DNA from 3 places in the Streptomyces sp. KR80 genome. Region 3 is predicted to be linked to each of the others. Evidence: riboswitches for the same ligand, from Rfam matches in the RefSeq annotation. Region 3 holds a riboswitch; each other region holds the start of a gene.
What was found. A riboswitch is a leader RNA that binds a small molecule or an ion and turns the genes downstream of it on or off. The one in region 3 is predicted to bind cyclic di-AMP.
Positions count from the first base shown of each region.

Region 1: linked by a shared signal. The riboswitch ahead of ACTWQI_RS13175 (NlpC/P60 family protein) and the one ahead of ACTWQI_RS17585 (murein hydrolase activator EnvC family protein) in region 3 are both predicted to bind cyclic di-AMP.
Region 2: linked by a shared signal. The riboswitch ahead of ACTWQI_RS18340 (transglycosylase family protein) and the one ahead of ACTWQI_RS17585 (murein hydrolase activator EnvC family protein) in region 3 are both predicted to bind cyclic di-AMP.

Region 1 is NZ_JBQQCD010000007.1:123,014-133,210, forward strand. Features, by position in the region: gene ACTWQI_RS13155 (ATP-binding protein) at 1-302, opposite strand, end outside; partial or broken gene ACTWQI_RS13160 (DUF397 domain-containing protein) at 356-448, shown strand; gene ACTWQI_RS13165 (NlpC/P60 family protein) at 479-1,540, opposite strand; gene ACTWQI_RS13170 (hypothetical protein) at 1,796-2,149, shown strand; gene ACTWQI_RS13175 (NlpC/P60 family protein) at 2,206-3,375, opposite strand; cyclic di-AMP (ydaO/yuaA leader) riboswitch at 3,384-3,599, opposite strand; gene pcrA (DNA helicase PcrA) at 3,874-6,354, shown strand; gene ACTWQI_RS13185 (M23 family metallopeptidase) at 6,403-7,995, opposite strand; gene ACTWQI_RS13190 (esterase/lipase family protein) at 8,221-9,210, opposite strand; gene ACTWQI_RS13195 (cobalamin B12-binding domain-containing protein) at 9,500-9,910, shown strand; gene ACTWQI_RS13200 (DUF5691 domain-containing protein) at 10,060-10,197, opposite strand, start outside.
Region 2 is NZ_JBQQCD010000012.1:70,963-81,159, forward strand. Features, by position in the region: gene ACTWQI_RS18340 (transglycosylase family protein) at 84-1,217, opposite strand; cyclic di-AMP (ydaO/yuaA leader) riboswitch at 1,221-1,398, opposite strand; gene ACTWQI_RS18345 (permease) at 1,890-2,930, shown strand; gene ACTWQI_RS18350 (TIGR03943 family putative permease subunit) at 2,927-3,676, shown strand; gene ACTWQI_RS18355 (acyl-CoA dehydrogenase family protein) at 3,698-4,924, opposite strand; gene ACTWQI_RS18360 (TetR family transcriptional regulator) at 5,071-5,715, shown strand; gene def (peptide deformylase) at 5,804-6,373, opposite strand; gene ACTWQI_RS18370 (MurT ligase domain-containing protein) at 6,560-7,798, shown strand; gene ACTWQI_RS18375 (type 1 glutamine amidotransferase) at 7,831-8,559, shown strand; gene ACTWQI_RS18380 (6-phosphofructokinase) at 8,690-9,715, shown strand; gene ACTWQI_RS18385 (cytochrome c oxidase assembly protein) at 9,822-10,197, shown strand, end outside.
Region 3 is NZ_JBQQCD010000011.1:107,808-118,004, forward strand. Features, by position in the region: gene ACTWQI_RS17580 (M16 family metallopeptidase) at 1-1,204, shown strand, start outside; cyclic di-AMP (ydaO/yuaA leader) riboswitch at 1,434-1,587, shown strand; gene ACTWQI_RS17585 (murein hydrolase activator EnvC family protein) at 1,602-2,402, shown strand; gene ACTWQI_RS17590 (GntR family transcriptional regulator) at 2,568-3,269, shown strand; gene ACTWQI_RS17595 (HPr family phosphocarrier protein) at 3,412-3,693, opposite strand; gene ACTWQI_RS17600 (bifunctional acetate--CoA ligase family protein/GNAT family N-acetyltransferase) at 3,826-6,675, shown strand; gene ACTWQI_RS17605 (DUF5998 family protein) at 6,781-7,374, shown strand; gene ACTWQI_RS17610 (alkaline phosphatase family protein) at 7,374-8,582, shown strand; gene ACTWQI_RS17615 (thymidine kinase) at 8,669-9,370, shown strand; gene ACTWQI_RS17620 (VOC family protein) at 9,367-10,197, opposite strand, start outside.

The sequences.
Region 1 (10,197 bases), on a different contig from region 3:
CGGGAATGGGCGCCCCAGTCGTTCGCGAGGGCAGCAACGAGGGTGAGGCCGCGGCCGGACTCGTCCTCGGGGGACACCTGGCGCGGCCGAGGCAAGTCGCCGCTCGCGTCCGACACCTCAACGCGCATCCGGTCCTCGACGAGGAGGCACCGCGCCCAGATCTCGCGGCCCGGCGAGACCCGGGCGTGCTTGCACGCGTTCGTCACCAGCTCGCTGAGCAGCAGTACGGCCGTCTCCGCCGTCTCGTCCGGGATCTTCCACGAGCAGGCCTGTTCCCGCAGAAACGTCCTCGCCTTGCCCACGCTGCGCGCATGCCGCGTCAACCGCCACTCGACGATCTGCGGCCCACGTCCGGGACTCCAAGGACCAGACCGGCCCGCAGTTGGCCTTTACGCCCGCCGCATGGGCGGAGTTCGTCGACTTCGCGGCCCGGCAGCCGCTCCCGTAGTCCCGGAGCTTGGGACCTCGGGCTGCCGCGCTACACCGGGCGCGCCGCGCCCACGAACGGCATCTCGTCGATCGGGGCGACGCGGACCGGTGCGCCCGGGCGGGGGGCGTGGATCATTTGGCCGCCGCCGATGTAGAGGCCGACGTGGCTGACGCCTGAGTAGAAGAACACGAGGTCTCCGGGGGCGAGCTCGGACCGGGGGATGCGCTGTCCCGCATTGATCTGGGTGTAGGAGGTGCGGGGGAGGGAGACGCCGGCGGCGTGCCAGGCGGCCTGGGTCAGGCCGGAGCAGTCGAAGGCGTTCGGGCCGGTGGCGCCCCAGACGTACGGTTTGCCGAGTGCGCCATGGGCGTACGAAACGGCCTGGGCGGCGCGCTCGTTCGGTGCCCGGACCGGGCCGCGGAGAGCGGCGCCGCGGGTGGCGCGGGCCGTGCCGTCGGCCGCGTGGCCGTCCTGCGCGAGGATCGCCGCGCGCTGTTCGGCCGTCAGCCGGCTCAGCAGTCGCTCCGCCTCGGCCAGTTTCCGGCTCACCGCGAGCTTGTGCTTCCGCAGCTCGGCCTGGTCGCGCCGAAGCTCCGCGACCTTGTCGTCCGCCTGCCTTTGGATCTGCTCGATGCCGCGCAGTTGGCGGTGGAGTCCGGCGATGGCGGCGGACTGGCGGCTGCCGGCCCGCTCGACCGCTTGGGCGCGCTCCAGGTACTGGTCGGGGGAGGAGGAGAGCGCGAGCTGGAGCGCGGGGTCGATGCCGCCGGCGCGGTACTGGGCGGTGGCCAGTGAACCGAGCGCGTTACGGGAGGCGTTCAGCTGCGCGGTCCTGCGGGCGGCCGTCTCGCGGAGCGCGTCAAGTTCCCGCTCTGCCTGATCGGCTCGCTCCTTCGCCCCGTTGTACTTCTCCGTCGCGACCTCGGCCTCGTGGTGCAGGCGGTCCACGTTCTCCTGCACCTGAGCCGGAGTGAGGGCGGGTTCGGCGTGCGCGGCGCTGTCGAAGGGCGTCGCGCTCGCCGCGGAGGCGAGGGCGAGAGTCGCAGCCGTACGGGCTGAGGTACTGCGTTGTCTGGGCTTTCTGTGCGCGGCCATGGCGGCCGTCACCATCCCTTCCCTGCCAACCGGGGCCGTGGGGGGCGGCCGCCGGGGACGCCTGGAGGGCGCCTGGGGAAAGGACGCTAGACCCGGGGATTACAGGCATGTGTCGTGATGACCGGGATTGGCAGGTTTGGATGCGGTCCTGAACAGAAGAGGCGGGTGAATCCCCGGCTCTGCCGGTTCTCCGCGCGGGCGCGACCGAGCGGTCGATTGAGGCAAACCTGACCGGCGCCCGGTGCTATGGGCCCGGTTAGGCTCCGCGCCATGGACCTACTCATCAACGTCTTCGTTGCTCTGCACATCATCGGCATCGCCTCGCTCCTCGGTGGCTTCCTCACCCAGATGAAGGCGATGGGCGCCGGGACCGCGCGCTTCACCCCGGCGATGCTGCACGGCGCACTGACGATGCTGGTCACGGGCCTCGCACTGGTCGGCCTGAACCAGGCCGACGGCGAGGCCGTCAACAACCTCAAGATAGGCGTGAAGTTGGCGGTGCTCGTCGCCATCCTCGCCCTGGTCTACGTCAAGCGGGACGAGGAGCGGGCCGACAAGGCCGCCTTCGGCACGGTCGGCCTGATGACGGTCGCGAACATCTTCATCGCCGTGCTCTGGGTCTGACCGAAGCGCCCCGCCGACGGGGTCGGCGGGGCGCTCCGCATGCGCTCTGCGGTGAGTTACGCGGGGCGGACGGCGCTGTGGAACGGCATGTACGTGATCGACTCGGTGCGGACGTTCGCGCCGGGTTTCGGGGCGTGGACCATCTGGCCGTCGCCGATGTAGAGGCCGACGTGGCTGATGTCGTCGTAGAAGAAGATCAGGTCGCCCGGCTTCATGTCCTTCATGGCGACCTTCGTGCCGATCTCCACCTGGTCCCACGTGGTGCGCGGCAGCGACACCCCTGCCATCTTCCACGCGCGCTGGGTCAAGCCGGAGCAGTCGTACGAGTTCGGGCCGGTGGCGCCCCACACGTACGGCTTGCCTATCTGCGCCCGCGCGAAGGCTATGGCCTCGGCCGCCTTGGCTGAGTACGAGTCCGAGTCTGACCCGGTGCCGGGGCTGGTCTGAGAGCCGTCGCCCTGCTCGCGCTCACGCTCCCGTTGCTCTCGTTCCTTGCGGGCCTGCTCCTCGCGCTGCTGCCGCGCGATCTCCTCGGCCTTGCGGCGGGCCTCTTCCTTCTTCTTGCGCTCCAGCGCCGCCAGCCGCGCCTTCTCCTCGGCGGTCAGCTTCGACAGCAGCTCGCGGGCTTCGGCGAGCTTGGCCTGCACGGACTCCTTGCTGGTCCGCAGCTTCTGCTGCGACTCGGACAGCGTCTCCAGGCTCCGGGTGGCCTCGACACGCTGCTTCGCCGCCGCCTCCTGCTGGTCGCGGTAGTCCTCGACGACCTGGCGCTGACGGCCCGTCATCCGGTCCATCAGATGGTTCTGCTCGAAGTAGCCCTGCGGGTTGTCCGCGAGGAGGAAGGTCGCGGTCCCGTCCATACCGCCGTTGCGGTACTGCGCGGCCGCGTAGCTGCCCAACTGCCGCCGCGCGTCGTTGAGTCTGTCCGTGCGCTTCGCCACGTCGTCGAGCAACGCGTCGACCTTGGTGCGCTGCCGGTCGGCGCGCTCCTTGGCCGCGTTGTACTCCTGGGTGGACGTACCGGCCTGCCGATAGAGGTCGTCGACCTTCTTCTGTACGTCCTCGATGCTCTGCGGCTTCGGCTCTGCGGGCTCGCGGGGCGCCGCCTGCGCGCTCTGGGAGAGCAGCGTGACGCCGGCGAGAGCCGCGGTGGTCAGGCCTACGGCGGCTCGGCTCGAGCCGGGGGAGGCGAGAATGTTGGTCCGCGGTTTGCGGTGCGACGGCAAGACGCACGACTCCTTCCGTGGACCGCCTACCGGGTTAGCTGTCGGGTTCGGGCGGATCGGAAGGTTGCCCTACGACCCGTCCGCGGCGGGCTCTGGGCGCTGCGCGTGCGGGCCGATTCACCCCGGTGGTTCTGGTCCCTCCCGTCCAGGTGCGCGACAAGAGGGGGGTCGGGTCCCCGGCTCCGGATGCCACGTGGGCAGACCGGACTCAGCGGAGGCTGCCCGTGCCGACGCGGTCGCCAGCGGGGGGTGCGGGCCGCCTGATCGAGCACGGTAGCCAACCTGTGGGGCTGCTGTGAAGGCTGATGTTCGATATGCCCGAAACCTTTTCGTGACCTTTTTGCGCTGTGATCGTTTCAGTCGATTTCGGTTACGCGTCGCGTCCTCAAGACGCCATTCCGTTACGGATCGCGTCACTGCCGACGGCTCCCGACGGCCGGGAGGTGAGAAGCGGGAAGCGGCGTGGTCTGTCGGTCCGGCGGCCTAGACTCGGCTGCGATGAGCAGCCTTTTCGACGACAGCTTTCTGGCGGATCTGGAGCATCCGGGACACCGGGGTGCGGAGGAACCTCCTCCGCCTCCCGAGGATGCCGGGGCGCCCGAGGACATCCCGGCGGACCTCTTCGGCGGGCGCTTCGACGCTCCTCCGGCGCACACCGGCACGGGGGACCCCGGCGGCCGGGACGCGTACTACCGCGACGGTGCCGCACGCCCCGCGGTCGACCCCGCAGCGCTGCTCGAGGGGCTGAACGAGCAGCAGCGCGCCGCCGTCGTCCACACCGGGGCCCCGTTGCTCATCGTGGCCGGCGCCGGGTCCGGCAAGACCCGCGTGCTGACGCACCGCATCGCGTATCTGCTGGGCACCCGCCGGGTGCACCCCGGCCAGATCCTCGCGATCACCTTCACCAACAAGGCCGCGGGCGAGATGAAGGAGCGCGTCGAAGCCCTGGTCGGGCCCCGGGCGAAGGCGATGTGGGTGTCCACCTTCCACAGCGCCTGCGTCCGCATCCTGCGCCGTGAGAGCAAGAAGCTCGGCTTCACCTCCAGCTTCTCGATCTACGACGCCGCCGACTCCAAGCGCCTGATGTCCCTGGTCTGCCGCGACCTCGACCTCGACCCGAAGCGCTATCCGCCGAAGGCCTTCAGCGCCAAGATCTCCAACCTCAAGAACGAGCTCATCGACGAGGAGACCTTCGCCGGGCAGGCGAGCGACGGTTTTGAGAAGACGCTGGCCGAGGCGTACGCGCTGTACCAGTCGCGGCTGCGCGAGGCCAACGCGCTGGACTTCGACGACATCATCATGACCACGGTGCACCTGCTGCAGGCGTTCCCGGACGTGGCCGAGCACTACCGGCGGCGGTTCCGGCACGTCCTCGTCGACGAGTACCAGGACACCAACCACGCGCAGTACATGCTGGTGCGCGAGCTGGTGGGGACCGATGAGCACGCCGGAGAGCTGTGCGTGGTCGGCGACGCCGACCAGTCGATCTACGCCTTCCGCGGGGCCACGATCCGTAACATCCTCCAGTTCGAGGAGGACTATCCGCAGGCCACCACGATCCTGCTGGAGCAGAACTACCGCTCCACCCAGACCATTCTCAGCGCGGCCAACGCCGTCATCGAGCGGAACGAGAACCGCCGTCCGAAGAACCTGTGGACCGATGCCGGGGCGGGCTCCGCGATCACCGGCTATGTCGCCGACACCGAGCACGACGAGGCGCAGTTCGTCGCCGACGAGATCGACCGGCTCACGGACGCGGGCGAGGCGAAGTCCGGCGATATGGCCATCTTCTACCGGACGAACGCTCAGTCCCGTGTCTTCGAGGAGATCTTCATCCGGGTCGGGCTGCCCTACAAGGTCGTCGGCGGTGTGCGCTTCTACGAGCGCAAGGAGGTCCGCGACATTCTCGCGTATCTGCGGGTGCTCGCGAACCCCGAGGACACGGTGCCGCTGCGCCGGATCCTCAACGTGCCCAAGCGCGGCATCGGCGACCGCGCGGAGGCGATGATCGAGGCCCTTGCACTGCGCGAGAAGATCTCCTTCGCCCAGGCTCTCCGCCGCGTGGACGAGGCGTACGGGATGGCGGCCCGCTCGGCCAACGCCGTGAAGCGGTTCAACGCGCTGATGGAGGAGCTGCGCACCGTCGCCGAATCGGGCGCCGGGCCCGCGGCCGTGCTGGAGGCGGTCCTGGAGCGCTCCGGCTATCTGGCGGAGCTGCAGGCGTCCACGGACCCCCAGGACGAGACGCGGATCGAGAACCTCCAGGAACTGGCCGCTGTGGCACTGGAGTTCGAGCAGGACCGCACCGAGGAGAACCCGGGCACACTCGCCGAATTCCTCGAGCAGGTCGCGCTCGTCGCCGACTCCGACCAGATTCCCGACGAGGACGAGCGCGAGGATGGCTCCGGGGTCATCACGCTGATGACGCTGCACACCGCCAAGGGCCTGGAGTTCCCGGTCGTCTTCCTGACCGGCATGGAGGACGGTGTCTTCCCGCACCTGCGCTCACTTGGGCAGACCAAGGAGCTGGAGGAGGAGCGCAGGCTGGCGTACGTCGGGATCACGCGTGCGCAGGAGCGGCTGTATCTGACCCGGTCGACCATGCGCAGCGCCTGGGGTCAGCCGTCGTTCAACCCGCCCTCGCGGTTCCTGGAGGAGATCCCGGACTGTTATGTGGAGTGGCGCCGCTCGGGGCCTGCGACGCCGTCGGCGTCGGCGGGCGCCCTGGCCGGGCTGGGTTCGTCGCTGTCGTCGTCCGCGCGCTCGAAGGCGGGGCCGAGCGGGTGGTCGACGCGGAAGGCCACGGACCGGCCGGTGATCTCGCTGGCGGTCGGGGACCGGGTCACGCACGACCAGTTCGGGCTGGGCACCGTGATGTCGGTGACGGGCAGCGGACACGACGCGAAGGCGACGATCGACTTCGGCGACGACAAGCCGAAGGTTCTGCTGCTGCGCTATGCGCCGGTGGAGAAGCTGTAGAGCCGACCGGTGTGCCACCCAGTGCTGTGAGGGGGTGGGTCGGGCCGGTCAGGTCGGGTCGAGGCCGTGGTTGCGGAGCCAGGCCAGAGGGTCTATGGCCGATCCGCCGCCGGGCCGTACCTCGAAGTGCAGGTGCGGGCCTGTGGAATTGCCGGAATTGCCGGAATAGGCGATGACATCCCCCGCCTTGACGGAGCCGGAGCGGATCTTGGTGCTGCTGAGGTGGCAGTACCAGGTCTCGGTGCCATCGGGGGCGGTGACTATGGCCATGTTGCCGTACGAGAGGTTGTACTGCGTACGGACCGTGCCGTCGGTCGCCGCCATCACCGGCGTGCCGTAGCTGACCGGGAAGTCGATGCCACTGTGCACCGACATCCAGTTGACGCCCGCCTGGCCGTAGTACGCGCTGAGCCCCTGCTCCTCAACCGGCAGCGCGTACTTCGGCCGGAGCGCCTCCCGGCGGGCCGCCTCTTCCGCCTTGCGTTTCTTCTCTGCGAGCTGGCGCTGCTTGAGGTCGAGGCGCTCCTGGGTACGGCTGGCGCGGTCGGCGAAGTCGTCGGCATCGGCGGTGAGCGAGGCGAGCTGGGTGTCGAGCTTGCTGTTCGCCGCGGCCGGTTTGACGCCCGTGTCGGGCGCGGCCTGCTCGGTCTTGTCGTCCTTGCCGAGGCCGCTGACCGAGGCGGCGGCGATGCCGGCCACGCCCATCACGGCGACCGAGGGGACGGCGACGGTGAGGAGCGCGGAACGGCCGGGGGTGCGGCGTCGGCTCCGGCTCACGCTGCGGGCGACCGGGCGGCCCGGCGCCGAAGCGAACACGACCCTGTCATCGGTGTCGAATCCCGGGTGTTCCTCCGGATACGAGCCGGGGTCGGTGCCGGGGCCGGCGTCGAAACCGGTGGGGTCCAGGGCCTCGAAGAGGGCGGTGGATTCGGCCTCGGCTTCCGGAACCGAGGCGTAGGGCTCCTCGGCCACGTCCGTCATGGCTTCGGGCGCGCCACCCTGGAACTCCTGCATAGCCGCCTGGGCCGAGACGTCCCAGGTCTGGGTCTGCGCCGGAGGCTGCTCGGCCCACTGCGCGGTCTCATACTCCCCGGTCGTGTAATGCGTGGTGCCGTACTCGACGCCGGTGTTCGTCCAGGCGCCGGCATCCCACTGACCCGTGCCGTCGAGGGTCTCGACCGGAGCGGGGCCCGCCTGGGCGGGGATGTTGGCCGCCCACAGGGTGGAGACGTCATAGCTGCCGGTGCCGTACGCCGTCGTGTCGTACCCGCTGTACGTGCCTGCTGCGCCGTACGTGTCTGCTCCGCCGTACGTGCCCGCTGCGCCGTACGTCTGCGCGCCGTACGCGTCGTAGGAGACGGACGGGGAGCCCGTGGTGTCCCACTGCGTGGTCGCGTACTGGCCGGTGTCATAGCTGCCCGGCAGAGCCCCGAAGAGCGGGTCGGCGTCGCCGTAGGCCATGCCGAGGTGGTCGAAGGTGCCGGTGCCCCAGCTGTTCTGAGAAGCAGTGCCGTCGTACCCGGCGTAGCCGCTGTGGGCGCCCTGCTCGCCATAGCCGGTGTACAGCCCGTACGGGGCCTCGGCAGCGGCGTGGGCAGTCGGGGGCGAGCTCGCGCTCCCCGATGGGTGACGGTCGTTCACCACCAACTTCTCTTTCGCCTCGGCAACAGGAGCTGGGGGGTCTGGGGTGGCCCCCAGGGCAGTGCAGTGCGGTGACTGTACCCGGCGGTACGCGACGGCGACAATCTTCCGCAGGTTTCCGCTCGCCAAGTAACGGGCATTTAGCCGTCTTTCGGTTGACTGACGGTCGTAGTTTGGCCTTGCGTTCGAATGCCGTTCGACCGTGCTTCGCCTTGCCCGAGGGGATCAGGCGACGGAGGCCGCCTCCGAACCGCCCCCGTTTTCGGCCGCCGCGTCCAGCGCCTGGCGGATTCCCGCCGCGACCGCGCCGTGCACCGGCAGAGCGAGGTGGCCGACGCCGCTGACCTGCACGTTGTGTGCGACCAGATCGGGGTGGCGCAGCTGGGCGGTCTCCAGCGGAATCATGATTTGGTCCAGATCGCTCCAGAAACTCACGAAGTGCGTGGCGCAGCCCGGTGCGGGCAGTGCCAGCTCCTCGATCACATCGGAGCCGGGGCGCATCTGCCGGATGATCGGGTGCGCGGACAGCAGCGGCACGATCCGGGTGCCGGAGTGCGGAGTGCCGAGCGTGACCAGCGTGCGGACCCGGGTGTCACCGCCGAGCCGCTGAGCGTAATAGCGGGCGATGAGCCCGCCCAGACTGTGCCCGACCGCATCCACCCGGTCGTGTCCGGTGCGCTCGCAGAACTCCTCGATGTGCCGCCCGAGGAGGTCTGCGGCGGCCCGGATGTCACAGCTGAGGGGGGAGTAGTTGAGGGCTTCGACATGGTCCCAGCCGTGCTGGCGCAGGGAGCGGCGGAGCAGGACGAAGACGGAGCGATTGTCGATGAAGCCGTGCAGGAGGAGGACGGGCAGCCGGTCCTGGCCGTCGCCGGTGGGCAGGCGGGGGGACCTCGGGTCGTCCAGCAGGTGTTCCGCCGATGGCACGTACTGCTCCGGGCCCGTGAGTCGCACGCCTTCAGTGGATTCGGTGAGCTCCGTCGAGAGGGCGGAGCGGGCGGTTTCGGTGGACTTGGCGGATTCGGCGGATTCGGCGGATGTGGTGGGGGAGGGCGCGGACGCTCGGTCCTCCCGGCTCCTGTCCCAACGCTCCTGGACCACGCCGGTCGGGTAGAGCACCGCATGTCCGGCGAGGATCGCCAGGTCCAGAGCGGTGGCCTTGAGGCGGGCGGCAGAAGGGCGCAAAGCGCTGGGAAGGAAAGGCAAACACCCCATCGGCCGACCTCCCAGCGGCACGCGAGAGGACGGCTCCGTCCCCCGTATGCCCTTGTGGACAGCCGTGGCAATGGCCGGTGCAGCGCCCGAGCGGCTCGGCTCCGGGCGGCCCCGGTCGCGCGCATGCCCGCGCGGTGGGGCGGGAGGCCTCGCTGCGGCTCTCCTTCAAAATGTCCCACTGTGTGATTTCCCCCTCGGTCCACAGCGTAAAACTGCCGGGGTACGGGATGCTGGAGATAACGTTCGTTCACGCATGCATGCGGTGACGGCAGACGTACAGGAGGCAGTGATGGGCGTGTCGGGTCCGATCCGCGTGGTGGTGGCCAAGCCGGGGCTCGACGGCCATGACCGCGGCGCCAAGGTCATCGCACGGGCGCTGCGCGACGCCGGTATGGAGGTCATCTACACCGGCCTGCACCAGACCCCCGAGCAGATCGTCGACACGGCGATCCAGGAGGACGCCGACGCCATCGGCCTGTCCATCCTGTCCGGCGCGCACAACACTCTCTTCGCCAAGGTGCTGGAGCTGCTGAAGGAGCGGGACGCCCAGGACATCAAGGTCTTCGGCGGCGGCATCATCCCCGAGGCGGACATCGCTCCGCTGAAGGAGCAGGGGGTCGCTGAGATCTTCACGCCGGGCACCACGACCAGCGAGGTCGTCGCCTGGGTACGGGCGAACGTCCGCGAGCTGGCCGCCTAGGCCATGTCCGGGCAGCCCCGCGCTGCGGATCGCACTGCTCTCGCGGCCGCCCGTCGCTCAACCCGGCGCCCAGGGGGGCTGGTCACTCAGGGTGCCTTCGACTGTGCGGAAGGTCACCACCCGTAGGTTGTCGGGCGAACCGGGCCCGGTCAGGCGCACGGCGTCTCCGACGCCGGATCCGGTTCCGGGAGCCCCTCCAGCTCCCGGAGCATCGCTGCGCGCAGCCGGAGTGTCCCCACGAGCCGCTGGAACGCCTCGGCCCAGTAGCCGCCCGCCCCCGGCGATGC
Region 2 (10,197 bases), on a different contig from region 3:
GACTGAGGCGCCCGCCCCCGTCGCCAGGTTCGGACGCCTCAGTCGTGAGGAGAGGGGGCAGATGCCCTCCCGATGTCGCGGGCTCAGATCGTGACGCCGTGCTCGCGAAGGTAGGCGAGCGGGTCGATGTCCGAGCCGTAGTCCGGGCTGGTGCGCACCTCGAAGTGCAGGTGCGGACCCGTGCTGTTGCCCGTCGAGCCGGACAGACCGACCCGGTCACCGCCGGAGACCTTCTGCCCCGGGGAGACGGACAGCGAGGACAGGTGGGCGTACTGGCTGTACTTGCCGTCCACGTGGCGGATGACCACCTGGTTGCCGTACGAGCCGCCCCAGCCCGCGGAGACGACCTCGCCCGCACCGATGGACTTCACCATGCTGCCGGTGGGGGCGGAGAAGTCGACACCCGTGTGGTAGCCGCTGGCCCAGCTGCCGCCGGAAGCGCGGTACGGGGTGCTCGGCGAGGCGTCGACCGGCGCGGTGAAGCCGGAGGCGTTCTGCTTCGGCGCCTCCTGCCGCGGCTTCTCCGGCTTGGGAGCGGCGGGCTTGGGGGCCGGCGGCTTCGGCGTGGCCTCGGCCTTCCCGTCGCCGATGGAGAGCTTCTGACCCGGGAAGATCAGGTTCGGGTTGTCGCCGACGACCTCTCGGTTCTCCTCGTAGACCGTCTGCCAGCCGCCCGAGACCTGCTCAGCGGTGGCGATCTTGTAGAGGGAGTCGCCGGGGACGACGGTGTACGACTCGGGCTTCGCCCCACCCTTGTCAGCGGCGGGCTTGGACTCGGCCTTCTTCTCGGCCGGGGCGGACGCCTTCTTCCCCTGGGGGGAGACCTCGGGCGCGGGTCCGCCCTTGGTCAGGCCGGCCTTGCCCGAGCACACCGGCCAGGCGCCGGGGCCCTGGACCGCGAGCACCTTCTCGGCGATGGCGATCTGCTGCTCCTTGGACGCCAGGTCGGCCCGGGGCGCGTATTCGGTGCCGCCGAACTCGTTCCAGGTGTCCTGGGTGAACTGCAGTCCACCGTAGAAGCCGTTGCCGGTGTTGATGCTCCAGTTGCCGGTGCTCTCGCACTCCGCAACCTTGTCCCAGGTGTCGACGGAGGCGGCATTCGCGTGGCTGACGCCTATGAAGGGGAGCGCGATACCGGCGCCGCCCGCGGCGGCGGCTGTATAGGCTCGGGAAACTCGACTTGGCTTGTAACGGCGGTGACGACCGCGTGCAGACATAGGGATCTTCCTCTCCTACGCCTGCGAGGTGAGCTGTCGGGTTCGGGCTGGAGTTGCCCGGCCGCGCCCTGACCAGCGCCTTGCGCTGCGGCACGTCTTCACCCCAAGCCGCGCCTCACAAATTCGCGAGGTACGGCACTTACCTGGTTCCCCCGCTCCTGCCGTGGTGCGTTGTGGTTCTCCTTCGGCCGGCGGCAGGACTCGGCGCTCCGGCAGAAGGCCGCCCACCCTTTCGATGGGCAGGCAGCGCAAAACTAGACGCATCAATTTCTTCGCGACAAGTAGCGGGTATTCCGCGGATTGCTTTATCGGAGATCCATTTGGCGTGGTGTCACGCTGCGCTGCCGCCCCTTGCCCGAGAGCGATAGGCATTACTACGGAACGACTCCTCACCATCGGCGAGCTGTAACCGAGTTGGGGGATGTGCCCCTTTCGTGCACCCAGCAGCGCATGAACACAGGATTGTTCTGTGAGATGGCTCACCTGGGGCCGATTGTCCGATTTAGCAGAGGTGTTCACGTTTGCTGTATTGAAGCTATTAGCAGCCTCTTTGGTGCTCATGGATGTATCCGGCGAATCGGATGAATAACCCTTATCGCCGCCCGGCGTACCGAGGCGAAAGCCGCTGCCCACTATCGTGAGAGCCCCCGGTCGCGAACCTTCGGAGTCGGTGTGGAGAGAGCGGACGAGCTGATCGACGCTTCGCTGGTGACCTCACCGGCACCCCGAGCACCCCTAGCCCGGAGAAGATCCCTCGACCAGTCCGCGTGGACCCTCGCGGCTACCACGGCGCTCCTCCTCGGTGCCGCATTCGCCGTGGCCAAGGGGGTCGGCGGCCTCAACGCGCCCGCCTTACAGGCGTGGCGGACCATCTGCGTCGCGATCGTGGTCCAGGCCCTGCCGTTCCTGCTGCTGGGTACGGCGCTCTCGGGAGCCATCAACGCGTTCGTTCCCGCCCATGTCTTCAGCAGGGTCCTCCCCCGGAAGCCCGCGCTCGCCGTTCCCGTGGCGGGCGCCGCCGGCGTCGTCCTGCCCGGCTGCGAGTGCGCGTCGGTGCCGGTGGCGGGGAGCCTGATCCGCCGCGGGGTCGCCCCCGCCGCCGCGCTCACCTTCCTCCTGTCCGCTCCAGCGGTGAATCCGGTCGTCCTCACCGCGACGGCCGTCGCCTTCCCCGGTCGGCCCGAGATGGTGGTGGCGCGGTTTCTCGCCTCGCTGATCACGGCCGTGGTCATGGGGTGGCTGTGGATCCGGCTGGGCCGTGCGGAGTGGCTGCGGCTACCGGTCCGCACCGGCGGGCACCGGCCGGGGCACAGCCGGTGGGAGGAGTTCCGGCTCGGCTTCCAGCACGACTTCCTGCACGCGGGCGGCTTCCTGGTCCTGGGGGCGATGGCCGCGGCAACCTTCAATGTCGCCGTGCCGCACTCGGTGCTGGACACCTTCTCCGGGTCGGCGTGGCTGTCCGTCGCCTTCCTCGCGGCGCTGGCCGTGGTGCTCGCCGTCTGCTCGGAGGCGGATGCCTTCGTCGCCGCCTCGCTGACCGGCTTCTCCCCCACGGCCAGGCTGACGTTCATGGTGGTGGGGCCGATGGTCGACCTCAAACTCATCGCCCTGCAGTCGGGCACCTTCGGGCGGGCGTTCGCCGCCCGGTTCTCAACGGCGACGACGCTGGTCGCCGTCGCCTGCAGCGCACTCGTCGGGTGGTGGATCCTGTGAGGCGGAATGTCCAGGTTCTGCTGCTTCTGCTCTCCGGCGCGGGCGTCCTGCAAATCTCGCTCCTCAGCGAGGTGTACCTGCGGTACGTGAAGGAGGGCCTGCGGCCGCTGCTGATCGTCTCAGGGGTGCTGCTGGTCGCCCTGGGAATGGTCGGCGCCGCGCGGGACGGCTTCCCCTTCACCAAGCGCTCGGCGGAGTCCGACGGCAGCTACGGGGACCATGGGCACGGTCACGATCACAGCAGTGGGCCGCGGATCGCCTGGCTGCTGTTCTTCCCGGCGATCACTCTGCTGTTCTTCACCCCGCCCGCGCTCGGCTCCTACACCGCCGCACGCGAGTCCGACCGGACGACCGGGACGCAGGCGCGGTTCGCTCCGCTGCCCGACACCTCCCCGGTCGCCCTACGGCTCTCGGACTTCCGGGCCCGCGCACGGCAGGACCGGGGCCGGAGCCTGGAGGGCCGTACGGTGCGGCTCACCGGCTTCGTCACACCCGGCAACGACCGAACCTGGTACCTGACCCGGCTCATCCTGAGCTGCTGTGCGGCCGATTCGCAGTCGATCAAGGTCGCGATGCACGGCACCGCTCCCCCGCCGGCCGACTCCTGGGTCACGGTGACCGGCACCTGGCGGCCAGTGGGGACCATGGGCACGCCTTCCGCGGCGGCGGCACTCGACGTCGAGACGGTCCGGCGCGTCCCCGAGCCAGCGAACCCGTACGCGGACTCCAGACCGCCCGCGGGCTGACGGCGGGCGACCGCTGCCGGATCAGCGAATGGACATGCCCGAGAGGGTGCGCGCGATGACCAGACGCTGAATCTCGCTGGTCCCTTCGAAAATGGTGTAAATGGCGGCATCCCGGTGCATACGCTCCACCGGGTATTCGCGAGTGAAGCCGTTGCCGCCGAGGATCTGCATGGCCTGGGCCGTAACGGACTTGGCCACCTCGCCGGCGTAGAGCTTGGACATCGACCCCTCGGCGCTGGTGAAGGGCTTGCCCGCGGTGGCCATCCAGGACGCGCGCCAGACCAGCAGCCGGGCCGCGTCGATCTGGGTGCGCATGTCGGCGAGCTGGAAGGCGACGCCCTGGTTGTCGATGATCGGCCGGCCGAACTGGACGCGGGTCTTGGCGTAGTCGAGGGCGACCTCGAAGGCGGCGCGGGCGATCCCGACGGCCTGGGCGCCGACGGCCGGCCGGGATGCCTCGAAGGTGGCCATGGCGGCGTTCCGAACACGCTCGCCGCCCGTCTTCGCGCGCTCCCGGGCCCGGGCGAGGCGCTCGTCGAGCTTCTCCTTACCCCCGAGCAGGCAGTGACCGGGGATGCGGACGTCCTCGAGGACGACTTCGGCGGTGTGGGAGGCGCGGATGCCGTGCTTCTTGAACTTCTGGCCCTGGGAGAGTCCGGGGGTGTTCGGAGGCACGATGAAGGAGGCGTGGCCCTTGGAACCCAGCTCTGGGTCGACCACGGCGACGACGACATGGACGTTCGCGATGCCGCCATTGGTGGCCCAGGTCTTGGTGCCGTTCAGCACCCACTCGTCCTTGGCCTCGTCGTAGACCGCCCGGGTGCGCATCGCGGAGACGTCCGAACCGGCGTCGGGCTCGGAGGAGCAGAAGGCCGCCACCTTGACGTCGTTCGCGTCGCCGTACATCTGCGGGATCCAGGTGCCGACCTGCTCCTCGGTGCCATTGGCCAGAACGCCGACCGCCGCGAGGCCGGTGCCGACGATGGACAGGCCGATGCCCGCGTCGCCCCAGAAGAGCTCCTCCATGGTCACGGGGATGCCGAGGCCGGTCGGGTCGAAGTACTGCTGCGCGTAGAAGTCGAGGGAGTACAGGCCGATCTTGGCAGCTTCCTGGATGACCGGCCACGGCGTCTCTTCGCGTTCGTCCCACTCGGCGGCCGCCGGTCGCATAACATCCGCGGCAAAGCCGTGGATCCACTCCCGGACGGTCTGCTGATCCTCGTTGAGCTCGAGCGTGAACTCGGCCATGTCCCCTCCACCTGCCTGTTACTTGCGGTAACCACAGTCTGTTACCAGCTAGTAGAAAGTGTCAACTCCTCGTCGCCATCCGATCTTCTCGGCTCCCAGGTGTTACGTTGCGCGCAGGCACCACTGCACACGGGCGGGGAGAGACCATGGAGACCAGTCAGCGGGACGATCAGCAGCGTGCCGCAGAACGGCGCCGTAAGGAACTGCTGGAGGCCGCGGACCGGGTCGTGCTGCGCGAGGGCCCCGGCGCGTCCATGAACGCCATCGCCGCCGAGGCCGGCATCACCAAGCCGATCCTCTACCGGCACTTCGGCGACAAGGGCGGGCTCTACCGGGCGCTGGCAGCGCGCCACACCGACGCTCTGCTCGCCGGGCTGCGGGCCGCGCTCGACGCCCCCGCCGACCGCCGTGACCGCGTCGAGAACACGCTCGACACCTATCTCTCCGCCATCGAGGCGCGGCCGCAGGTCTACCGCTTCCTCATGCACCCCTCCGACGAGGCACAGCCCGGCGAGCAGGGATTCGACGTGGGCCGTCACTCCGCACCGCTGCTCCGCCGGATGGGCGAGGAACTCGCCCAGGTCATCGCCGAGCGGGTGGACCTCGGACCGGGTGGCGACGAGCTGGCCCGGGCCTGGGGGCACGGCATCGTGGGCATGATGCACGCGGCCGGTGACTGGTGGCTCCGGGAACGGCCCTGCTCCCGCGACCAGTTGGTGCGCAGCCTCGCGGACCTGCTCTGGGGGCGGCTGGCCGCGGCGGGCGACCGCCTGGGCGGACCGGCCTTCTGACGGCACGGCTCCGGCCTTGGAGGTACGGCACGGCTGAGGTACGGCACGCGCACCGCGGCCGCCCGTGCGCTCGCCCTGCCCAACCGGCTTACAGGTGCCCGGCCGCAGAAGCCCCGGCCGACGCGAACCACGGGGCGCGCCGGGCGGCACGCAGCGCCCGGCGCCGCCGCAGTCCCGTCAAGCGGTCGGTGAAGATCCCCCCGGCCAGGTGATCCGTCTCGTGCTGCAGGCAGCGCGCGAAGAACCCGGTGCCCTCGATCCGCACCGGCTCCCCGGTGCGGTCGACACCCTCGACGACCGCGCGGTCGAAGCGGGGCGTCCCGGCCTCGATCCCGGGCAGCGACAGACAGCCCTCCGGCCCGGTCACCGTCACGCCGTCGGCCTCGACGAGCCGTGGGTTGACCACGTGCCCGAGGTGGCGGCGGTCCTCGTCGTCCGGGCAGTCGTAGACGAACACCCGCAAGGGGAGACCGATCTGGTGCGCAGCGAGACCGACACCGCACGCCGCGTACATCGTGGCGTACATGTCCTCGATCAGCCGGGCCAGCGCCGTGTCGAAGGCGGTGACGTCACGGCCGGGCGCGTGCAGCACCGGGTCACCGAGTATCCGCATCGGCCGCACGCGTCCGGAACTGCCGGGAATCGCACCATGTCGCACGGGCCCAGCGTACGGTCCGCCCGGTCACCGGCGTCCGCGGGCGGGTGGCGGTTCGGGGCCCGCCGGTGGATCTCGATAGGCTGAGCCCCTACCGCAGCCTCCCGGCTGGCAAACCGGCACGGAGGGGGCGTGCCACCCGAGTCCGGGGGCGGGCGTCGGCGCCGGATGCAAGGAGGAGCAAGGACGATGGCAGGCAACACGGAGCCGCTGTCGCCGCGGGCCAAGCTGGCCGTGACGGCGGGGAAGGCCGCAGCAGCGGTGTCGCGGGCCGCAGGCCGCGGCAGCGGATCGGTGATCGGTGGCCGAGTGGCGTTGAAACTCGACCCCGACCTGCTGGCGCGGTTGGCGTCACATCTCGACGTGGTGCTGGTGTCGGCGACCAACGGCAAGACCACCACGACCCGGCTGATCGCGGAGGCACTGCGGGCCAGTGGCCCGGTGGTCTCCAACGCTCTCGGCGCCAACATGCCCGCCGGCATCACCTCGGCGCTCTCCGGGGGCTCCGACGCCAAGTTCGGTGTCATCGAGGTCGACGAGAAGTACCTCGCCGGGGTCGCCCGGGACGTCACTCCGAAGGCCATCGCCCTGCTGAACCTCTCCCGCGACCAGCTCGACCGCGCCGCGGAGACCCGGATGCTCGCCGAGCGGTGGCGTGAGGGCCTCTCCGGTGCGAAAGCGACCGTGATCGCCAACTGCGACGACCCGCTGATCGTCTGGGCCGCCTCCTCCTCCCCCAATGTGATCTGGGTCGCGGCCGGGCAGGAGTGGAAGGACGACGCGTGGTCCTGCCCATCCTGCGGCGGTGTGCTGCAGCGCCCGGGCGACGACTGGGTCTGTGGTGACTGCGGTTTCCGCCGCCCGGTCCCCAGCTGGGCCCTCAACGGCGACTACGTTCTCGACCCACACGGTTCCGCCTGGCCGATCCGCCTCCAGTTGCCGGGCCGGGCGAACAAGGCGAACGCCACCACGTCCGCCGCCGTGGCCGCGCACTTCGGTGTCCCGCCGCAGGTGGCGCTGGAGCGGATGTACAAGGTGCAGGCCGTCGCCGGGCGGTACGACGTCGTCGGCTTCCAGGGCCGCGAGCTGCGGCTGCTGCTGGCCAAGAACCCGGCCGGCTGGCTGGAGACGTTCTCCCTGATCGACCCGCCGCCCACACCGGTGATCCTCTCGGTCAACGCCCGCAGCGCGGACGGCACCGACACCTCATGGCTGTGGGACGTCGACTACACCCGGCTGACCGGCCACCCGATCGTCGTCATCGGCGACCGCAGGCTGGACCTGGCCGTACGGCTCGAGGTCGCGGGCCAGGACTTCCAGGTCTGCGAGAGCGTCGACGAGGCCGTCCGGCTGGCGCCGCCCGGCCGGATCGAGGCCATCGCCAACTACACCGCCTTCCAGGACCTGCGCCGCCGCGTCGGCAACTGATCCGCACCCCGACCACGTAGAGGATGGTGAGCATGAGCGACAACAGCCTGCGGCTGGTGTGGGTCTACCCGGACCTGCTGAGCACCTACGGTGACCAGGGCAACGCCCTGGTCGTCGAGCGGCGGGCCCGGCAGCGGGGCCTGGAGGTGTCCCGCCTGGACGTGCGCTCCGACCAGCCGCTTCCCACCTCCGGCGACATCTACCTGATCGGTGGCGGCGAGGACCGGCCGCAGCGGCTGGCGGCCGAGCGGCTGCGCCGCGACGGCGGGCTGAACCGGGCGGTCGCCAACGGCGCGATCGTCTTCTCGGTCTGCGCCGGGTACCAGATCCTGGGGCACGAGTTCATCAACGACCTCGGCGAGCGGGAGCCCGGCCTGGGGCTGCTCGATGTGGTCAGCACCCGCGGAGAGGGCGCCCGGTGCGTCGGCGACGTGCTGGCGGACATCGACGCCGAGCTGAACCTGCCGCCGCTGACGGGGTTCGAGAACCACCAGGGCATCACGCACCTGGGTCCGACGGCGCGCCCCTTCGCCCGGGTCCGGTTCGGCCAGGGCAACGGCACCGGCGACGGCTTCGAGGGCGCGTACCACGACACCGTCTTCGGCACCTACATGCACGGCCCGGTGCTCGCCCGCAATCCGCAGATCGCCGACCTGCTGCTGAAACTGGCACTGGATGTGAACGCGCTGCCGCCGGTCGACGACCGCTGGTACGAGGCGCTGCGCCAGGAGCGGATCGCCGCCGCCACCCAGGTCGCCTGACCGAGCGGCCGCCCTGCGTGCCCGTCCCCGCCGCCCCGCGCTTGCGGGGCGGCGGGCCCTTGTAGAGTGAGCGCGTCCCACCGGACGACGGGGTCCGGCGCCGGCCCACGTTCCAGAGGTAGTACGAGCAATGCGCATTGGTGTGCTCACGTCCGGCGGCGACTGCCCCGGGCTGAACGCCGTCATCCGGTCCGTCGTGCATCGCGCCGCAGCAGACCACGGCGACGACGTCATCGGCTTCCACGACGGCTGGAAAGGCCTTCTGGAGTGTGACTACCGGAAGTTGGACCTGGACGCGGTGGGCGGCATCCTGGCCCGCGGTGGCACCATCCTCGGCTCGTCGCGGGTGCAGCCCGCGCATCTGCGGGACGGCGTGGAGCGGGCCAAGGGTCACGTCGCCGACCTCGGCCTGGATGCGATCATTCCGATCGGCGGCGAGGGCACGCTCAAGGCGGCCCGGCTGCTGTCGGACGCGGGCCTGCCGATCGTCGGCGTCCCGAAGACCATCGACAACGACATCGCCTCGACCGATGTGACCTTCGGCTTCGACACGGCCGTGGGCGTCGCGACCGAGGCCCTGGACCGGCTCAAGACGACCGCCGAATCCCACCAGCGCGTGCTGATCGTCGAGGTCATGGGGCGGCACACCGGCTGGATCGCCCTGCACTCGGGTATGGCGGCGGGCGCGCACGCGATCGTCGTGCCCGAGCGGCCGTTCGACATCGGCGAGTTGACGGAGCTGGTCGGCCGACGCTTCTCGGCGGGCAAGAAGTTCGCGATCGTGGTCGTCGCGGAGGGCGCCAAACCGCGTGCGGGCTCCATGGAGTTCGACGAGGGCGGCAAGGACATCTACGGGCACGAGCGGTTCGCCGGTGTCGCCCGGCAACTCTCGGTCGAGCTGGAGCAGCGCCTGGGCAAGGAGGCGCGACCGGTGATCCTTGGTCATGTGCAGCGCGGCGGCACCCCGACGGCGTACGACCGGGTGCTCGCCACCCGCTTCGGCTGGCACGCGGTGGAGGCCGCGCACCGTGGCGACTTCGGGATGATGACGGCGCTGCGCGGGACAGAGATCACGCTGGTGCCGCTGGCCCAGGCCGTCGAAACGCTCAAGACGGTGCCGGTCGAGCGGTACATCGAGGCCGAGACCGTGCTGTGAGCCGGCCCCGGGCCACGGTCCCCGCGTCACTGCCCCCGGTCGGAGCCCCGGCCGGGGGCAGTTCTACCCTGGTGCGGACCAGCTGGTGCGAAACGGGAGCGAGCGGATGGATCACAGCGGCCACGGCATGAGGACGGACCTGCCGCCGTTCACGCTCGGGCGAGGTCTGGAGTTCACCGGGGAGCCGTTCTTCCTGGTCGGCTGTGTGCTCGCGCTGGGTCTGTACGGGTGGGGCGTGGTGCGGCTGCGGCGGCGCGGCGACGCCTGGCCCCTCGGCCGTACGGTGGCGTTCGCGGTCGGCGTGCTCACCGTGGCCCTGGTCATGTGCACCGGGCTGAACGACTACGGCATGGTCCTGTTCAGCGTCCACATGGTGCAGCACATGGTGATCAGCATGCTGTCGCCGATCCTGCTGCTGCTGGGTGCACCGGTGACGCTGACGCTCAGGGCGCTGCCCGCGGCGGGGCGCGGCCGGAAGGGGC
Region 3 (10,197 bases):
GCCCTCGGGGCTGGACGGCGTCGCCACGATCATGGCGCGGGCGCTGTCCGAGGGCACCGACAAGCACACGGCCGAGGACTTCGCCGCCGAGCTCGAGCGCTGCGGTGCCACGCTCGACGCGCACGCCGATCACCCCGGCGTCCGCGTCTCGCTCGAGGTCCCGGCCTCCCGGCTGCCCAAGGCGCTCGGTCTGCTCGCCGACGCCCTGCGCGCGCCCGCGTTCCCCGACAACGAGGTCGAGCGGTTGGTCCGCAACCGGCTCGACGAGATCCCGCACGAGCAGGCCAACCCCGCCCGGCGGGCCGCCAAGGAGCTCTCGAAGGAGCTGTTCCCGGCCGCTTCCCGGATGTCCCGCCCGCGACAGGGCACCGAGGAGACGGTCGAGCGGATCGACGCCGCGGCCGTACGGGCCTTCTACGAGGCGCACGTCCGGCCGGTGACTGCGACCGCCGTGGTCGTCGGCGACCTCACCGGCATCGACCTGGCCACGGTGCTCGGCGACACCCTGGGGGCATGGACCGGCGGGACCGCCGAGCCCCGCCCCGTGCGGCCGGTGACCGCCGACGACACGGGGCGTGTCGTCATCGTCGACCGGCCAGGAGCCGTGCAGACCCAGCTGCTGATCGGCCGGGTCGGCTCGGACCGGCACGACCGGGTGTGGCCCGCCCAGGTGCTCGGCATCTACTGCCTCGGCGGCACCCTGACGTCGCGTCTCGACCGGGTGCTGCGCGAGGAGAAGGGCTACACGTACGGCGTGCGCGCCTTCGGTCAGGTGCTCCGATCTGCTCCGGACGGCACGGGCGCGTCGCTGCTCGCCATCAGCGGGTCGGTGGACACCGCCTCCACCGGCCCGGCCCTGGGGGACGCGTGGAAGGTGCTGCGGACTCTCGCCGCCGAGGGGCTGACGGACGCCGAGCGCGATGTCGCCGTGCAGAACCTGGTGGGTGTCGCACCGCTCAAGTACGAGACCGCGGCCGCGGTCGCCGGCACCTTCGCCGATCAGGTCGAGCAGCACCTGCCGGACGACTACCAGGCCCAGTTGTACGCCCAGCTCGCCGACACCGGCACGGTCGAGGCGACGGCGGCGGCCGTCAGCGCCTTCCCGGTCGACCGTCTGGTCACCATCCTCGTCGGCGATGCGTCCGCCATCGAGGAGCCCGTACGGGCCCTCGGCATCGGCGAGGTGAAGGTCGTCGGCGGCTGACCGCCACCAAGAATCCTCCCTTTTCCAGGGATATGACGTGCCCCGGCGCCTCCACGGCGCCGGGGCACGGCCGTTTGGGGTGGTGTGGCCCCTGTCCGTTTTGTTGGTGAGGCTGCCTGTTCTTCTGTGGTGTGCGCTACAAAACCCTGTATCCGTTTGGTGCTTGACAGATGTCCCGTTTAGCGTCGGTCCGGCTGTCCGGCCGACCACCGGCCGCATCCGCGGCCCCGGGCAGCCATCGCCGAGTCCCCGTACGGCGCGAGCCAGGGGAGCCGGGGACCCACGTCCCCTGGGGTGAATCGGGTGCCTCTCCGAGAGGGCCCGTAGGAGACCTTCCTGCTCCGAACCCGTCAGCTAACCCGGTAGGCGAGAAGGAAGGAAAGGAGTACGCCGCCCCATGGCGTTCACCCGTGCCGCCGGGAAGCACCGCCGGCCTCGCCGTCTTGCGCGCTCCGGCGCGAACCTCGCGGGCATAGCCACGCTCGCCGCCACCGGCGTCGTCGCCTCCCTCGCCGCCACGCCCGCGCTCGCCGCCCCCTCCGCCGAGGCACCGGAAGCCGAGGAGACCGGGCTGCGCCAGGCAATCGTCGCCGGCGACACCCTCGAGGACACGATCGAGCGGCAGGCCCAGGCGCAGCAGGAGGCCGCCGAACGAGCCGCGGCCCGGGCGAAGGCCGAGGCCGAGGCGAGGAAGCGAGCCGAGGAGGCACGGCGCGCCGCCGAGGCCGAGGCCAAGAAGGAGCGCGAGGCGAAGGAGCGCGCCGCCCGCGAGGCCGAGCGCAAGCGCCTGAACACCTACGTCCTGCCGGTCGAGGGGAGTTACGTCTCCGCCCAGTACGGGGCCTCCGGCGGTGCGTGGTCCTCCGGCAGCCACACCGGCGTCGACTTCCACGCCGGTTCGGGCACCTCTGTCCGCGCGGTCGGGGCGGGCACCGTCGTCGAGGCCGACTGGGCCGGCGCTTACGGCTACAACGTCGTGATCAAGATGACCGACGGCACGTACACGCAGTACGGCCATCTCTCGTCCATCGGAGTCTCCGTCGGCGAGCGTGTCACCCCCGGTCAGCAGATCGCCCTGTCGGGGAGCAGCGGCAACTCCTCCGGTCCGCATCTGCACTTCGAGGCCAGGACGTCCCCGGACTACGGCTCGGACATCGACCCGATCGGATATCTCCGCTCGCACGGCGTGAGCCTCTGAGGCACCGACCAGGCCCCGTCTGGCCGGTCCTTTGGCCAAAAGATATCCATATCCGGGCCGTCGCTGTCGGAAATTCAACCGCATTGCAATAGAGTCCCTGAACAAGCGGTGTTCGAGCGTGTTTCACGGGGATTAAAGCGGAGGTCCGGCCATGCGGGGTCGAGTGTGAGTGGCGAAACAGTGGCCAGGAGCCGCATTCCGGCGCACGCGGTCTGTCAGGCGATTCGCGACGACATCGTCGCGGGGGTGCACCCGCCCGGCGGCCGGCTGACCGAGGAGGTCCTGGCCCGGCGCTACGGCGTCTCGCGGGTGCCCGTCCGCGAGGCCCTTCGCACCCTGGAGTCCGAGGGCTTCGTGACCACCCGGCGGCACGCGGGCGCTTGTGTGGCCGAGCCGTCCGAGCAGGAGGCGGCGGACCTGCTCGACATCCGCGCTCTCCTGGAGCCGCTGGGCGCCGCGCGTGCCGCCCAGCGGCGCACGGAAGCACACCTGAAGGTGTTGCGCGGACTGGTGCGACTGGGGCAGGAGCGCGCCCGGCGTGGACACTTGGCGGATCTGCGGTCGCTGGGCGGCTGGTTCCACGAGACGCTCGCCCAGGCCTCGGGCAGCCCCAGCCTGGCTGCGCTGCTCACCCAGGTCCGGCTGAAGATCGCCTGGATGTACGTGCCCGAGGCGGCGGTGCGGGCGGTCGACTCCTGGGAGGAGCACGGGGCGATAGCGGACGCGGTGGCGCGCGGTGACGCCGACCGGGCGCGCGCCGTCATGGCGGTGCACACCGAGCGCACCCTCGCCGGATATCGGCGCCGTCGCCCGCCTCATGTGAGAACTTCGAAACCCGCCGTAAACACGGTGAGCGCCCGGAATTAACAGAAAGCCTGTATACAAAGGCCGGGAATTCCTCTGGGCACTGCGGGAAAAGCAGAAAAGAAGGGAGCCGCGGTGGCGAGTACGGCCACCGCGGCTCTCTCATGCATTCCGCCGCCGCCGAATCGGCGGAGCGGAGAAGAATTCAGACGGTCTCAGGGAGCTCTTCGAGCCCCTCCGCGACCAGCTTCGCCAAGCGGTCCAGAGCGATCTCGGCGCCATCGGCCTCGGAAGCCAGGACGATCTCCTCGCCTCCCTGGGCGCCCAGGCCCAGTACGGCGAGCATCGAGGCGGCGTTGACCGGGCTACCGTCGGGCTTGGCGATCGTCACGGGAACGCCGGCGGCGGTCGCGGCGCGGACGAAGATCGAAGCGGGCCGGGCGTGCAGGCCCTCAGCGAAGCCGACGGTGACGCGGCGCTCAACCATGGTGTTGCCCTTCGGGTGGTGTCAGGTCGTGTCAGGTTAGGTGGTCACGGTTGTCTAGACCAGTCGCGTCCGTCAAGTCTCTCACGTCGTGTGGAGTGCTCCGCTCCACCCCCCGCCCGTACGCTTGGCCTCATGCGGACGCCGTCGGAGCATGTGTACCCGACCCATTGGGAGGCCGACGTCGTGCTGCGCGACGGTGGCACGGCGCAGATCCGTCCCATTACCCCCGACGACGCGCAGCGCTTGGTGAGCTTCTACGAACAGGTCTCGGACGAGTCGAAGTACTACCGCTTCTTCGCACCGTACCCCCGGCTCTCCGACCGTGACGTCCACCGCTTCACCCACCACGACTACGTAGACCGCGTCGGACTGGCCGCCACGGTCGGCGGGGAGTTCATCGCCACGGTCCGCTACGACCGGATCGACTCCCGTGGGATGCCCGCATCGTCCCGCCAGTCTCCCACCGCCACCCTCAACGGACGCTTCGCGGTACCCCCTGATATCGCCGACGAGGCCGAGGTCGCCTTCCTTGTGCAGGACGCCCACCAGGGCCGCGGCGTCGCCTCCGCCCTCCTGGAACACATCGCCGCCGTCGCGCGCGAGCGCGGTGTCCGCCGCTTCGCCGCCGAGGTGCTGCCCGCCAACACCAAGATGATCAAGGTGTTCACGGACGCCGGCTACACCCAGGAGCGCAGCTTCGAGGACGGCGTCGTCCGCCTCGAACTCGACCTCGAACCCACCGACCAGTCGCTGGCCGTCCAGCGCGGCCGTGAGCAGCGCGCCGAGGCCCGGTCCGTCCAGCGGCTGCTCGCCCCCGGCTCCGTCGCCGTCGTCGGCGCGGGCCGTGCGCCCGGTGGCGTCGGGCGCACGGTGCTGCGCAATCTCCTCGACGGTGGCTTCACGGGCCGGGTGCACGCGGTCAACCACGCATTCCCCGAGGGGTACCCGACCCTCGAACCCGAGGGCGTCCCGGCCCACCGCTCCGTACACGAGATCGCCGAGCCGGTGGATCTGGCGGTCGTCGCCGTCCCCGCCGAGCATGTGCCGGCCGTCGTCGCGGACTGCGGCGAGCACGGGGTGCAGGGTCTGGTCGTGGTCTCCTCCGGCTATGCGGAGAGCGGGCCCACCGGGCGCGACCGGCAGCGCGAGCTGGTCCGCCAGGCCCGCTCGTACGGCATGCGCATCATCGGGCCGAACGCCTTCGGCCTGCTCAACACCGCCCCCGCGGTACGCCTCAACGCCTCGCTCTCCCCCGAGCTGCCGCCCGCCGGACGGCTGGGGCTGTTCTCCCAGTCCGGCGCGATCGGCATCGCGCTCCTCTCCGGACTGCACCGGCGCGGTGCGGGCCAGGTCGGCATCTCCACGTTCGTCTCGGCGGGCAACCGCGCCGATGTCTCGGGCAACGACTTCCTGCAGTACTGGCACGACGACCCGGATACGGACGTCGTCCTGATGTACCTCGAATCCATCGGCAATCCGCGGAAGTTCACCCGGCTCGCCCGCCGCACCGCCGCGGTCAAGCCGGTCGTGGTCGTCAAGGGCGCCCGGCACAGCGGCAGCGAGCCGCCCGGCCACACGGTGCCCACGACGCGTATCCCCGACGCCACCGTCTCCGCCCTCTTCCGGCAGGCCGGGGTGATCCGCGTCGACACGATCACCGAGCTCGCCGACACCGGTCTGCTGCTCGCCGGACAGCCGCTGCCGTCCGGCCCGCGGGTCGCGATCCTCGGCAACTCGGAGTCCCTCGGCCTGCTCGCCTACGACGCCTGCCTGACCGAGCGCCTCCGTCCGCTCCCGCCGCGCGACCTCACCACGGCCGCGACCCCCGACGACTTCCGCGAGGCGCTGACCGAGGCCCTGGCCGACGACGTGTGCGACGCGGTCGTCGTGACGGCCATCCCCTGGGTGGCGGACGACGTGCACCCGGACCCCGCGGAGGGCGAGCCCGCCCTGGCGGCGGCGCTACGCGAGGCGGTCGCCGCAGCCGGCGCGACCAAGCCGGTGGTGGTCGCCCACCTGGAGATGGAGGGCCTGACCGCCGCCCTCCAGGAGCCGCTGCCGACGCGCGGCGCGTGCATCCCCACCTACCCGGCCGCCGAGCGGGCCGTGCGGGCGCTCGGCGAGGCCGTGCGCTACGCACAGTGGCGGCGGTACGCCGCGGAGCCCGGCCGGGTGCCCGAGTACGAGGACATCGAGGAGGCCGCGGCCGGGGCCGACATCGACACGCTGCTCGGGGCCGTCGAGGACTTCGCAGGACCGGACGCCGTGGAGCCCGGCGGGGTACGCGCTCCCCGCAGCACACCACTCGCCGCCCCCGACGCGGAGCGGCTGCTCGCCCGCTACGGCATCGCGGTGCTCCGCATGCTCCCCGCGCCCGACCCGGACGCCGCCGTGGCGGCGGCCGCCCGGCTCGGCTACCCCGTGGCGCTGAAGACCACCGCCCCGCACCTCCGCCACCGCGTCGACCTCGGTGGCGTACGGCTCGACCTCACTACCGAGGACGAGTTGCGCCGGGCCCACCAGGAGCTCACCGACGCCCTCGGCAAGGCCGACGAGCTGCGTCCGGTCGTCCAGGCGATGGCTCCGCGGGGCGTGGACACGGTCGTACGGGCCGCCATCGACCCCGCGGTCGGCGCGGTGCTGTCCTTCGGACTCGTCGGCGCCCCCTCCGAGCTGCTCGGAGACACCGCCCACCGGCTCGTCCCCGTCACCGACCGCGACGCCGCAGAGCTGATCCGGAGCATCCGGACGGCCCCCCTCCTGTTCGGCTGGCGCGGCTCCCAGCCGGTCGACACCGCCGCCCTGGAAGAGCTGCTGCTCCGGGTCTCCCGGCTGGTGGACGATCACCCCGAGGTCGTCCAGGTGGAGCTCGAGCCGGTGGTGGTCGCACCGCACGGTCTGACCGTGCTCGGGGCTTCCGTACGCCTTGCGCCCCGCCCAGCCCCGGCGGACCTGGGCCCCCGCCGCCTCCCCGCGTACTGAGGTCGTCCGTGCTCCGCCTGCCCGTGAGCGGGGCGCTCGGGATGCGAGTGGAGCAGGCCCCGGCGGGGGAGGCTCGGGGCGTGTTCCGCCCCGTAGGATGGGCCCATGGCGAAGACCGGTACGACGACCCAGGGGCTGCGCGCGGCGATCGAGCGCAGTGGTTACTACCCGGCTCTCGTGGCCGAGGCGGTGGAGGCCGCGGTGGGCGGCGAGGCCGTCGCGTCGTATCTGGTCCACCAGGAGACCACCTTCGACGCCAACGAGGTGCGCCGGCACGTCACCGTGCTCGTCCTCACCGGCACCCGCTTCATCGTCAGCCACACCGACGAGCAGCCCGCCGACGGCACGTCCCCGTCGCCGTACGCCACCACCTCCACCGAGTCGGTCGCGCTCGAGCGGATCTCCTCCGTCGTGGTGAGCCGGGTCGTGGCGAACCCCGAGTCGTACACCCCGGGCACGCTGCCCCGCGAGGTGGTCCTCACCATCGGCTGGGGTGCGGTCAACCGCATCGACCTCGAACCCGCGGCCTGCGGCGACCCCAACTGCGAGGCGGACCACGGCTACACCGGCTCCTCCACCGCGGACGATCTGAGCCTGCGGGTGAGCGAGGCGGGCGACGGACCCGACACCGTCCGGCAGGCCCTCACCTTCGCCCAGGCGCTGTCCGAGGCCACCGTGGCCTCCATGACCGGCCGCTGATGGTTCAGCCGGCCACCGCGGGCTCCGCCTGGCACGAGCCCGCATCCCTCGACCCGTTCAGCGCACCGGCGCCGGAGTTCGGCACCGGTTCGCTGGCCGATCTGCTGCCGACCGTCGCCACCGGCCAGGGCGTACCGGGGCTGTCGTCCGGGCTCGGACTCGCTCCGGCCGACCGGGTCTGCGTGTTCCTCGTCGACGGCCTCGGCTGGGAGCAACTGAAGGCGCATCCCGACGAGGCGCCCTTCCTGACCAGCCTGCTCGCCACTTCGCGGGGCGGCACCGGCACCCCGATAACGGCCGGATTCCCGTCCACCACCGCGACCTCGCTGGCCTCCGTCGGCACCGGCCGCCCACCGGGTGTCCACGGGCTGCCCGGGTACACCGTCATGAACCCGGACACCGGCGAGCTGATGAACCAGCTGCGCTGGAAGCCCTGGGTCGACCCGCAGCTCTGGCAGCCGTACCCCACCGTCTTCCAACTCGCCGCCGCCGCAGGGATCCACACCTGCCAGGTCACCTCGCCGGACTTCCAGCACACGCCGCTGACGAAGATCGCGCTCAGTGGCGGCAGCTTCCTCGGCCGGCTCTCCGGCGAGGAGCGGATGGACGTCTCGGCCGAGCAACTGGCCGCCGGGGACCGCTCCCTCGTCTACACCTACTACAGCGAGGTCGACGGCAAGGGCCACCGCTTCGGCGTGGACTCCGACGCGTGGCGCGGCCAGCTGATGTACGTCGACCGGCTCGCCCAGCGCCTCGCCGAGCAGCTGCCGCAGCGCTCGGTGCTCTACATCACCGCGGACCACGGCATGATCGACATTCCCTTCGACCCGGAGTCGCGGATCGACTTCGACGAGGACTGGGAGCTGCGCGCCGGAGTCGCCGTGCTGGGCGGGGAGGGCCGGGCCCGGCACGTCTACGCGGTGCCGGGCGCGGCCGCCGACGTGGCCGCGGTCTGGCGCGAGGTGGTCGGCGACCGGATGTGGGTGGCGAGCCGTGACGAGGCGATCGAAGCCGGCTGGTTCGGCCCGGCGGGAGCCGGCGTGGACGAGCGCGTCTACCGGCGGATCGGCGACGTGGTCGTGGCGGCCTGCGACGATGTCGCGATCGTGGCAACCGAGACCGAGCCGCACGAGTCGGCGATGGTCGGGCTGCACGGCTCGATGACCGCGATCGAGCAGCTCGTGCCGCTGCTCGAAGTACGGACCTGACCGGCGGGCTCGCATGGCCTTGCGCCCCCACGCCCGGCGCAGCTTCCGCCCCCAGATCTCCGCCTTACGAAAGGCCCCAAATCCCCATGCCAGAGCTGGTGTTCTTCAGCGGCACGATGGACTGCGGCAAAAGCACCCTCGCTCTCCAGATCGAACACAACCGCTCGGCGCGCGGTCTGCAAGGGATGATCTTCACCCGGGACGACCGGGCCGGGGAAGGCAAGCTGTCCTCCCGGCTCGGGCTGGTGACGGAGGCGATCGAGGCGGGCCCCGGCTTCGACTTCTACGCACACCTCGTCGGCCATCTGTCCGCCGGCAGCCGTGCCGACTACGTGATCGCCGACGAGGCGCAGTTCCTGGAGCCCGCGCAGATCGACCAGTTGGCGCGCATCGTGGACGACCTCGCACTGGACGTCTTCGCTTTCGGGATCACCACCGACTTCCGCACCAAGCTCTTCGCCGGCTCCCAGCGGCTCGTCGAACTCGCCGACCGGATCGAGGTACTTCAAGTCGAGGCGCTGTGCTGGTGCGGCGCCCGTGCTACGCACAACGCCCGTACGGTGGGCGGCCGGATGGTCGTCGAGGGCGCCCAGGTCGTCATCGGCGACGTGGGCGGAGCCGGGGACCAGGTCGGGTACGAAGTGCTGTGCCGGCGCCACCACCTGCGGCGGATGACCGCGGCCGTCGCGCGGGCCGCTGCCCTCTCACCCGACGTGCTCCCGGTCGACTCCGCCGAGCCCGACGTCCGCGAGCCGTACGGCCCGGATCGCTCCGACGCGATGGGCTAGGCCCTGCGCACGATCGTGAAGACCGCGCCCTCGGGGTCCGCGACGGTCGCCAGCCTGCCCGTCGACGCGTCGCGTGGCGATCGCACCACCTGCCCGCCCAGTTCGGCCACCCGGCGGGCCGCCGCGTCGGTGTCCGCCACCTCGAAGTACGTCATCCAGTGCGGGCCGCGGTCGTGCGGCAGGGCGTTCCCCACGCCGTGGATCGCGGCGACCTGGCGGCTTCCCAGATGCAGGGTGAGATGGCCGTGTTCGGCCGAGGCGAGCACCTGCGACTCGTAGCCGAAGACGGCCGCGTAGAACTTCCCGACCATCGAGGCGTCCTGGGTCAGCAGCTCGTTCCAGACCGGGGTACCGGGTTCGCCGACCGCTTCCGCCTCGATGTGCCTTCTGCCCTGCCAAGCGCCGAACACCGCGCCCGTCGGGTCGGAGGCGATGACCAACCGCCCTGCCTCACCCGCGTCCAGCGGGCCGACGCCGACCGTGCCGCCGCAGCACCGGATCTGCTCGGCCGTCACGTCGGCGTCGTCCGTGGCGAAGTAGGGCGTCCAGGCGATCGGCAGATGGCGGTCGGGGGGCAGGGTGCCGATCCCGGCGACCACCCGGCCGTCGAGCAGCGCCTGCACATATGGGCCCAGTTGGCGAGGGCCGGGGCTGAACGTCCAGTCGAACAGAGCGCCGTAGAAGTCCTGGGTGGAGTCAAGGCCGTGCACCATCAGGCTCACCCAGCAGGGCGTGCCCGGTGTGCAGCGGACCTTTCCCCGACCGCTTCCCCGGAGGTCGTCCGGTTGGGAGAGCTCGCGGGGGGACCCCGAAACCTCGGTCATCGT